One region of the Terrabacter terrigena genome, then DNA from elsewhere that is predicted to be linked to it. Evidence: predicted binding sites of a transcription regulator. Region 1 holds the regulator's gene; the other holds the start of a gene.

Region 1 (5,064 bases):
TCGAGCTCGCCGACGGCGGCCAGGACGTCTCGCCCGGTCACACGGCCTCGTCGACGTTCAACCGGCCGAGCGACCCCATCGCCGTGCTCGAGCAGGTCGCCCCGATCTGGGTCGACGCGCCCGCCCGGAACGGCGTCGTCAAGGCGGGCTCGACGCTGACGGCCAAGGGGGTGGCCAGCACCTTCGAGGCGAACGTCGAGTGGGAGCTGCTGCGCGACGGCGGCTCGTTCGAGAAGGGCTTCACGACGGCGTCCGAAGCAGCGCCGGCGCGAGGCAGCTACACCTTCTCGACGAAGAAGGCCCTCACAGCGGGCTCGTACGTGCTGCGGGTCTTCGAGAGCAGCGCCAAGGACGGCTCGGTCGCCTCGGAGCAGCGGATCCCCTTCGCGGCCCGCTGACACACGCATCGATCGGGAGAGCGCTGCGTCAACGGCCCCGAGACCGCCCAGCGCGTGACGGAGCGCACGTTCCGGTCGTGGTGGGCGTCAGCGCCAGCGGGTGCGGGCGCTGAGCACGGCGAGGGCCGCCGGGCCGGCGGACGACGCGCGCAGGATCGTCGACCCGAGGCGCACGGGGCGGGCCCCGGCAGTGCGCAGGGCCTCGACCTCGCGATCGGTGATGCCGCCCTCCGGGCCGACGACGAGGAGCACGTCGCCCTGCGTCGGCAGCTCGACGGAGGCGAGCGGCTCCGTGGCGTCCTCGTGGAGCACCAGGGCCAGGGCCGACTCCCCCACCCGGGCCACGAGCGGGGCGAGCCCGACCGCGGGCGACGTCACCGGCACACGGGAGCGGCGGGACTGCTTGGTCGCCCGGGTCACCACGGCCGCCCACTTCGCGAGCGACTTCGCGGCGCGCTCACCGCGCCACACGACGACAGAGCGCTCCGCCTGCCACGGGACGACCTCGTCGACACCGAGCTCGGTCGCGGCCTCGATGGCCTGCTCGTCGCGGTCGCCCTTGGCCAGGGCCTGCACGAGGACGAACCGCGTGGGCGGTGCGGGCTCGTCGGTGACTGCGAGCACCGTCCCCCGCACCCACGACCGGTCGACGTCGGTGGCCTCGAGCAGGACGCGGCGCCCGGCACCGTCGGCGACGAAGTAGCGTTCGCCCACGCGCAGGCGCACGACGGCGCCGGCGTGGCGGCCCTCGTCGCCGTCGAGCAGCAGCGACGCGCCCTCGACCGCCGCGGCGACCGAGGTCGGCTCGCCGAGGAAGAGCTGGTGGGTCACCGGGCGCTCACGGGGAGGTCACTTCTCCTTGAAGGCGTCGCGCAGCTTGCCGAAGAGCCCCTTGTTGGCCGGGGCGAGACGGCCCTCGGGCCGCTCCTCGCCGCGCAGCGCCGCGAACTGCCGCAGCAGCTCCTGCTGCTCGTCGGTCAGGCGCGTCGGCGTCATGACCGTGGCGTGGACGAGCAGGTCGCCGCGGCCGCCGTGCCGCAGGTGCGTCACCCCGAGACCGCGCAGCGTCAGGACGTCACCGCTCTGCGTGCCGGCCTTGATCTCGAGGTCCTGCATGCCGTCGAACGTCGAGAGCTTGAAGCTCGTGCCGAGCGCGGCGGCGGCCATCGGCAGCTCGACGCTGCAGTGCAGGTCGTCCCCGCGGCGAGTGTAGGTCTCGTGGTTGAGGACGCGGATCTCGACGTAGAGGTCGGCGGCCGGGCCGTTGCCGGGGCCGACCTCACCCTCACCGGTGAGCTGGATGCGGGTGCCGGTGTCGACACCGGCGGGCACCTTGAGCTTGAGCGAGCGACGGGTGCGCACGCGGCCGTCGCCGGAGCAGTCGTGGCACGGGTCGGTGAGGGTCGAGCCGTAGCCCTGGCAGTTGACGCACGGACGCGAGGTCATCACCTGGCCGAGGAAGCTGCGCTGGACCTGCTGCACCTCGCCGGCGCCCTTGCAGATGGGGCAGGTCTGCCGGCCCGTGCCGGGCTCGGCGCCGTCGCCGCCGCAGCGGTTGCAGCCCACCGCGGTATCGAGCGCGAGCTCCTCCTCCGAGCCGAAGACGGCCTTGGCGAGGTCGAGGTCGAGCCGCACGAGGGCGTCCTGCCCGCGCTGCGTGCGCGGCCGAGGGCCACGCGTGCCCGCCGTCGCCCCCGCTCCGAAGAAGGCGTCCATGACGTCGCTGAACGAGAACCCGGCACCGGCGCCGAAGCCGGCGCCGCCACCGCTGGCGAACGGGTCGGCGCCCATGTCGAACGACTGGCGCTTCTGCGGGTCGGACAGCACGTCGTACGCCTGCGACACCCGCTTGAACTCCTCCTCGGCCTCGGCGCCGGGGTTCACGTCGGGGTGCAGCTTGCGGGCGAGCCGACGGTAGGCCTTCTTGATCTCCTCCTGGCTCGCGTCGCGCGAGACACCGAGGACGGCGTAGTAGTCGTTCAAGCTGGGATTCCTTCGGTACGTGGTGCGTTCGGTTCTGCGCAGCGGTGCGCCGGTGGGTGCGTGAGGTGTCGAAGCGGGTCGGAGCCGGTCAGGTGGCCTGGTTCTCGTCGAGGATCTCGGAGACGTAGCGCGCGACTGCACGGACCGACGCCATCGTCGTGGGGTAGTCCATGCGGGTCGGGCCCAGCACCCCGAGGCTGGCCACGCGCTCGGACCCGGACCCGTAGCCGACGGACACGAGCGAGGTGGTCTGCAGGCCCGTCACGGGGTTCTCGGAGCCGATGCGCACGGAGACGAGGTCGGGGTCGTCGCCCAGCTGGCCGAGCAGGCGCAACAGTGTCACGTGCTCCTCGAGGGCCTCGAGGATGGGCCCGATGGTGCGCGGGAAGTCAGCACCGGCTCGTGCGAGGTTGGCTTGACCGGCCAGCACGACGCGCTCCTCGCGCTCCTCGACGAGCGCGTCACCGAGGGCCGAGACGACGGCCCGCATCGCAGCACGGTCGACCTCGTCGGTCTCGTCGACGAGGCGCCGCAGCCGCGTGGCGGCGACGGTGAACGGCACGCCGGCGGCGACGTCGTTGATGCGCGTGCGGATCGACGACACGAGGGCCTCGCCGTCGGCGTCGGACAGGACCCGGCCGGTGTCGACCACTCGCTGCTCGACGCGGCCGGTGTTGACGATGAGCACGATCATCAGGTGCGACGAGCCCAACGGGACGAGCTCGATGTGGCGCACGGTCGACCTGGTCAGCGAGGGGTACTGCACGACGGCGACCTGGCGGGTCAGGCTGGCGAGCAGGCGCACGGTGCGGTCGACGACGTCGTCGAGGTCGACGGCACCCTCGAGGAACTGGCTGATGGCGCGTCGCTCACCCGAGCTGAGGGGCTTGACCGCGCTGAGCCGGTCGACGAACACGCGGTAGCCGGCGTCGGTGGGCACCCGGCCGGCCGACGTGTGCGGAGCGTGGATGAGGCCCTCCTCCTCGAGCAGGGCCATGTCGTTGCGCACCGTCGCCGCGCTCACCCCGAGGTGGTGTCGTTCGACGAGGGCCTTGCTGCCGACCGGCTCGGAGGTCTGCACGTAGTCCTGGACGATGGCGCGCAGCACCATGAGCCTGCGGTCCTCGCTCATCACCTACCTCCTTCACGGTTGGGCCATCGGCGACCGACGGACGGCTCGGAGCGCCGCGGGTGCGGGCGAGGCTCCCTGCGGCGGCACCTGCTCTGGCACTCTCGGTCAGCGAGTGCCAAGTCTACGACGTGACGCGCCGATCTCCGATTTCATCCAACCGTATGCCGCCTCGCCACCTTCCGGTCGCCCGCGTGGCGCGCGCGCCGGGGCCGGCCCGGCGGCATACGCTCGCTTGTCGTGTCTCCCAACGACCGATACGGATCCGACGTGCTGAGCGGTGACTGGCGCGCCCCGAAGCGCGGCCGGTCGACGCCGACCCCGGCCGAGCCCGACCTCGTCGTCGAGGAGGTCGAGACGGGCTGGGTGGGTGCCGTCGTGCGCGTCGAGAAGGCCGGTGGCATGCACGTCGTGCACCTCGAGGACCGGCGCGGCCGCACCAAGGCCTTCCCGCTCGGCCCGGGCTTCCTCCTCGACGGCGCCCCCGTCACCCTGACGCCTCCGGTCGCCGCCTCTGGCGCGGCCCTGGCCGAGGCCCGAAAGGCCGCGTCACGCACCGCGAGCGGGTCCGTGGCCGTGGCCGGGGCGAGGGCGAAGGTCGCCAGCGGCTCGCGCATCTACGTCGAGGGCCGCCACGACGCCGAGCTCGTCGAGAAGGTGTGGGGCGACGACCTGCGCGTCGAGGGCGTCGTCGTCGAGCTCATGGACGGCGTCGACGACCTCGCGGGCATCATCGCGGAGTTCCAGCCCGGCCCCGGGCGCCGCCTCGGGGTGCTCGTCGACCACCTGGTGCCGGGCACCAAGGAGGCCCGCATCGTCGGGCAGGCGCAGGCCCTTCCGGGCCTCGCCCAGCACGTGAGGATCCTGGGCCACCCGTACGTCGACGTCTGGCAGTCGGTGCGGCCCGAACGGCTCGGCTGGCAGCAGTGGCCGGTCATCCCGCGGGGCACGTCGTGGAAGCACGGCATCTGCGCGGAGCTCGGCTGGGCGCACGCGAGCCAGGCCGACATCGCGAACGCGTGGAAGCGCATCCTCGGCACGGTGCGCACGTACGCCGACCTCGAGCCGACGCTGCTCGCCAGCGTCGAGGAGCTCATCGACTTCGTCACCGAGCCCGGTGCCTGACCCCTACTTCTTGAAGTAGCCCTGCACGTCGACGACGAGGTTCGTCTCGGCCGACGTGTGCACGGTGATCGAGCCGTCGGCCGCCACCGGGACGATGACCCAGTTGGCCCGCGTGCGCGCGGCCGGAACCGTGAGGCTCGGCGAGGCGGGCCTCGCAAGGCCCGTCGGGTAGGCGGTGACCGAGGTCGTGGCAGTCGGCGTGACGGCCGCCAACGTCACCGAGACGGCGCTGACCCCCACGTTCGGCACTCCACCACGCCCGAGCACCGGCACCGTGATCGTGGCTCCGGCGGCCACCCGACCGGCCGGCGCGCCCAGCCCGCTGCGCGTGTCGACGATCCGCGCCGGGGTGACGGCCACGTGGTCGGCTCCGGTCCGGAACCAGCCGACGACGTCGACGAGCACGTCGGTCTCGGCCGTCGAGTGGAT
Region 2 (5,064 bases), on a different contig from region 1:
AGCTCGAGGGCGTCGATGGCCGTCGCGGCGTGGATGAGGGCCGTGCCGCCACCGGCGACGATGCCCTCCTCGATCGCGGCGCGCGTCGCGGAGATGGCGTCCTCGATGCGGTGCTTCTTCTCCTTGAGCTCCACCTCGGTGTGCGCGCCGACCTTGATGACGCAGACGCCACCGGCGAGCTTGGCGAGACGCTCCTGGAGCTTCTCCTTGTCCCAGTCGGAGTCGGTGCGCTCGATCTCGGCCTTGATCTGGTGCACACGGCCGGCGACCTCGGACTCGTCGCCGCTGCCGTCGATGATCGTCGTGGTGTCCTTGGTGATGACGACCCGTCGCGCCTGGCCGAGGACCGTGAGGTCGGCCTGGTCGAGCTTGAGGCCGACCTCCTCGGCGATGACCTGGCCACCGGTGAGGATCGCGATGTCCTGGAGCATGGCCTTGCGGCGGTCGCCGAAGCCGGGCGCCTTGACGGCGGCGACGTTGAACGTGCCGCGGATCTTGTTGACGACGAGCGTCGAGAGGGCCTCGCCGTCGACGTCCTCGGCGATGATGAGCAGCGGCTTGCCCGACTGCACGACCTTCTCGAGGATCGGGAGCACCTCGGCGACCGAGGAGATCTTGCCCTGGTTGATGAGCACGTAGGCGTCCTCGAGGACGGTCTCCATGCGCTCGGTGTCGGTGACGAAGTAGGCCGACAGGTAGCCCTTGTCGAACTGCATGCCCTCGGTGAACTCGAGCTCGGTGGCGGTCGTCGAGGACTCCTCGACGGTGATGACGCCATCCTTGCCGACCTTGTCGAACGCCTCACCGATGAGGCCACCGAGGGTGGCGTCCTGGGCGGAGAGCGTGGCGACGGAGGCGATCTCGTCCTTGCCCTCGACCTCGCGGGCGTTCTCGAGGAGGCGGTCGTTGACCGCGGTGACGGCCTTGTCCATGCCGCGCTTGAGCGCGGCCGGGGCGGCACCTGCGGCGACGTTGCGCAGGCCCTCCTTGACCATGGCCTGGGCGAGGACGGTCGCGGTCGTCGTGCCGTCACCGGCGACGTCGTTGGTCTTGGTCGCGACCTCCTTGGCGAGCTGGGCGCCGAGGTTCTCGTAGGCGTCCTCGAGCTCGATCTCGCGGGCGATGGTCACACCGTCGTTCGTGATCGTGGGGGCGCCCCACTTCTTGTCGATGACGACGTTGCGGCCCTTCGGGCCGAGCGTCACCTTGACGGCGTTGGCGAGCGCGTCGACGCCGCGCTCGAGCGACTTGCGGGCGGAGTCGTCGAACTCCAGCTGCTTGGCCATGGTGTTCCTTTGGCTCGGGTTGCTTTGCGGTTCTTGGGTTTTGGGCAGTTGGCCCGGTCAGACGACGGCCCGGTCAGACGATGGGCCGAACGAGACGCACCCCGGGGAGACCCCGATGGGGCTCACCGGGGTGCGTTCACGGCATACGGCGTCGGGTCAGCCGACGATCGCGAGGACGTCGCGCGCGGAGAGGATGAGGTACTCCTCGCCGCCGTACTTGACCTCGGTGCCGCCGTACTTGCTGAAGATGACCTTGTCGCCGACCTTGACGTCGAGCGGCACGCGCTCGGTGCCGTTGTCGTTGAAGCGGCCGGGGCCGACAGCAAGGACCTCGCCCTCCTGGGGCTTCTCCTTGGCGGTGTCCGGGATGACGAGGCCGGACGCGGTGGTCTGCTCGGCCTCGAGGGACTTGACGACGATGCGGTCTTCGAGCGGCGTGATGGAAACCGACACGGTGGTGACCTTCCCTTCGGGACAGTCGAAAACTGGATTGCGGACTGTGGGCTCTCGAGGCCGGTCGCCGTCGCGGGGCTCGACCTCCCTCGAGGAGGGCGCTGGCACTTCCGGGTGGAGAGTGCCAACAGGAAGAAATCTAGGTTTCGGTTAGCACTCGGTCAAGTCGAGTGCCAGAATCCGTCGCGAGTCGTGGCGATCACCGACGCTGGCAGGATGGGCGCATGGACGCCGCCATGGTCGACCGCCTCGCCGCGGGTGAGGGCTGGGCGCTGCTCCAGTCGCTGCCGCCCTACGACGAGGCGGGCTCGCTGCACCTGCAGGACCGCCTCCGTGAGGCCGGCTTCGCGGCCGACCTGGTCGCCGCCGCCATGACCCAGTCCCGGCTGCGCGCCCGCGGCGCCGAGAAGTTCGGCGACTTCGCGGCCGGCATGCTCTTCACCGCCGACGGCCTCGAACAGGCGACCCGCCTTGCCGTCGCCGCCCGGCACGCCCACCGCTTCGCCGCCGCGGGGGTGCGCGAGGTTCACGACCTCGGGTGCGGGCTGGGGGCCGACGCGATGGCGTTCGCCGGCCTCGACCTCACGGTGCACGCGGTCGACGCCGACGCCGCCACGGCCCGCGTCGCCGCCGTCAACCTGCGGCACTGGCCGTCGGCCGAGGCGACCCACGGCCTCGCCGAGGACGTACGCCTGCCACGCGGTGACGCCCGCCGTGACGTCGGCCTGTGGCTCGACCCGGCCCGCCGGGTGCGCGGTGTGGCCGACGTGCACGGGCGCACCAAGCGCGTCTTCTCTCTCGACGCCATCTCGCCGCCGTGGTCGCAGGTGCTCGCCTTCGCCGACGCCGTGCCAGCGACCGGGGCGAAGCTCTCCCCCGCCTTTCCCCACGGGTCCGTGCCCCGTGGAGCCGAGGCGCAGTGGACCTCCTGGCACGGCGAGGTGCTCGAGTGTGCCGTCTGGTGGGGGCCACTCGTGTCGACGGCCGGACGCACCGCCGCCGTCTGCACCGAGACGTCGACGTCGGTCGTCACCGAGCACGACGCCGCGGACGGGGCGGACCACGCGACACTGCGGTCGGTCACCGACCTGGGCGAGTGGCTCTACGAGCCCGACCGGGCCGTCATCCGGGCCGGCCTCACCGGCGCCCTGGTGTCGGCGGTCGACGGGGCCGAGCTCGCGACAGGTGTGGGCTACGTGACGAGCGGGGTGGCCCGCGAGCTGCCGTGGGCCCGCCGGTTCCGGGTCGTCGAGGCGATGCCACTGTCGACGAAGCGCCTCGCCCGGTGGCTGCGCGACGCCGGGCACGACCGGGTCACCATCAAGAAGCGCGGCGTCACCCTCGACGCCGACGCGCTGCGCCGGCAGCTGAAGATGACGGGCCGGGGCAAGGGCGGCTCGGAGGCGACCCTGGTGCTGACGCGCGTCGGCGGCAGCCAGGTCGCCGTCGTCGTCACCCCGGGCTGAGGCAACCACCCGCCCGCCGGTGTCAGCCGGTGTCAGCCGGTGTCAGCAGGGGTCAGCGGCTCCCGAGGTCGAAGCCGCGGCGTAGAGCTCGTGCAGGGCGCTCCACATGGCGTCCCAGTCCGGGCCGTCCGCACCCCGCAGGTACGCGTCGAGCGAGCGGACGTAGGTGTCCCAGCCGGCGGCGTACCCCGGAGCCTGCGCAGGTGTCAGGCGCTCGTGCCGCAGCGTCAGGCGCGCCCCGTCCCCGTCCGTGGCGACCCCGACCGTGACCAGGCCGGCGACCTCACCCACCGGCCACTCCCAGACGAGCCGCTCAGGCGGTGCGCAACGGATGACGCGGCACACCGGGGTGTCGGCGTCGTCGAAGTGGATCGTGAAGGTGCCGCCCTCACGCAGGTCGCCCGAGACCGGGGCGAACCACCGCGCGAGACGGTCGGGTTCGGTGCAGGCCGCCCAGAGGTCGGCCTTCGTCGTCGCGTAGTGCCGGTCGAAGACCACCGCCACCGCGTCGCCCTCGCGCTCGATGCGGCCCAGCACCCGGGTCGGCTCGCTCATGCCCGTTCCTCTCGTCGCGCCCGCGCACCGCGGGCGATCTCGGTGTCGAGGGCCTCGAGTCGCGGCCCCCAGAACGAGCGGACCTACCGGCACCACCGCTCGACCTCGTCGAGCGCGCCGGGCACCAGCCGGTAGACGCGCCGCTGGCCTACGGCCTCCGCCTCGACCACCCCGGACTCGCGCAGCACCCGCAGGTGCCTCGAGATGCCGGGCCGGGCCGTGTCGAAGAGCGCGGCGACCTCACCGGCGGTCAGCTGCTCTCGTGCCAGGTGCTCGACGATCGTCCGTCGCGTCGGGTCGCTCAACGCCTCCCACGTCCTGCCCATCCAACCAGCGTAACGACTGAGTTACGTACCGGCACGATACGGGAGCTCGGCACAGTCAGGGAGCTGGGTCAGGGAGCTGGGTCAGAGGGCGGCGTCGGGCTGGGCACCTGCCCAGCGCACGGCGTCGGCCCCGGCGCGGTTGGCCGCCTCGAGTGCTGCGCCGGGCTCGGCGCCGGCGGCGAGCGCGGCTGCGAGCGCCCCGCAGAACGCGTCGCCGGCGCCGACCGTGTCGGCCACCTCGCCGGGCGCCACGGGTATGCCGTCGACGCCGTCGAGTCCCCACCTGGCCCCTGCTGCCCCGAACGTCACCAGCAGCGACGGGGGCAGCAGGTCGGAGTCGGCGAGGTCGCGCATCTCCGACTCGTTGACGACCACCGGGTCGGCGAGCGCGATCACGTCGGGCGGTAGGGCGGCATACGGGGCGAGGTTCACCACGACCCGCGCACCGGCCGCGTGGGCGGCGCGGGCAGCCTCGGCGACGATGCCGAGGTCGACCTCGAGCGAGCAGAGGAGCACGTCGCCCCGCTCCAGGCGGCCCGCCTCGGCCACCAGCGCCCTGTCGGGCTCGGCGTTGGCACCGGCGACCACGATGATCGAGTTCTCCCCCGCCGCGTCGACGGTGATGAGGGCGATGCCGGTCGGCGCGTCCGGGCTCGTGGCCACGGTAGAGGCGTCGACGCCCAGCGCCGTGAGCCGTTCGCGGTAGGCGGTGCCGGCGTCGTCCGCGCCCACCCGGGCGAGCATCCGCACCTCGGCGCCGGCTCGTGCCGCGGCGGCGGCCTGGTTGCCGCCCTTGCCGCCGGCGAAGCGGCCTCCCGCCTCGCCCAGCAGGGTCTCGCCGGGCATCGGGTGCCGCTCGACCCGCGTGACGAGGTCGACGTTGAGCGACCCGAGCACGGCGACGCGACCCATCAGCGCTCCCCTGCCCGGCCGAGGAGCGCGTTGGCCCACAGCCGCGAGTACCTGCGGCCGTCGACG

The links. The regulator HrcA, encoded in region 1, represses chaperone genes, less so after heat shock. The targets are predictions, from matches to a motif close to TTNGCACTCGNNNNNNNCGAGTGCNAA.
Region 2: groES (co-chaperone GroES) is a predicted target of HrcA. The motif match lies at 1,890-1,916, and genes of this name have one in related genera.

What each region holds. Positions count from the first base shown of each region.
Region 1 is NZ_JBHTKH010000001.1:19,297-24,360, forward strand. Features, by position in the region: gene ACFQ2V_RS00085 (Gmad2 immunoglobulin-like domain-containing protein) at 1-398, shown strand, start outside; gene ACFQ2V_RS00090 (16S rRNA (uracil(1498)-N(3))-methyltransferase) at 486-1,229, opposite strand; gene dnaJ (molecular chaperone DnaJ) at 1,248-2,381, opposite strand; gene hrcA (heat-inducible transcriptional repressor HrcA) at 2,470-3,513, opposite strand; gene ACFQ2V_RS00105 (DUF3097 domain-containing protein) at 3,751-4,635, shown strand; gene ACFQ2V_RS00110 (CHAP domain-containing protein) at 4,639-5,064, opposite strand, start outside.
Region 2 is NZ_JBHTKH010000005.1:188,100-193,163, forward strand. Features, by position in the region: gene groL (chaperonin GroEL) at 1-1,286, opposite strand, end outside; gene groES (co-chaperone GroES) at 1,443-1,739, opposite strand; gene ACFQ2V_RS09975 (THUMP-like domain-containing protein) at 1,964-3,205, shown strand; gene ACFQ2V_RS09980 (SRPBCC family protein) at 3,248-3,760, opposite strand; gene ACFQ2V_RS09985 (metalloregulator ArsR/SmtB family transcription factor) at 3,844-4,086, opposite strand; gene ACFQ2V_RS09990 (PfkB family carbohydrate kinase) at 4,168-4,998, opposite strand; gene ACFQ2V_RS09995 (nucleoside hydrolase) at 4,998-5,064, opposite strand, start outside.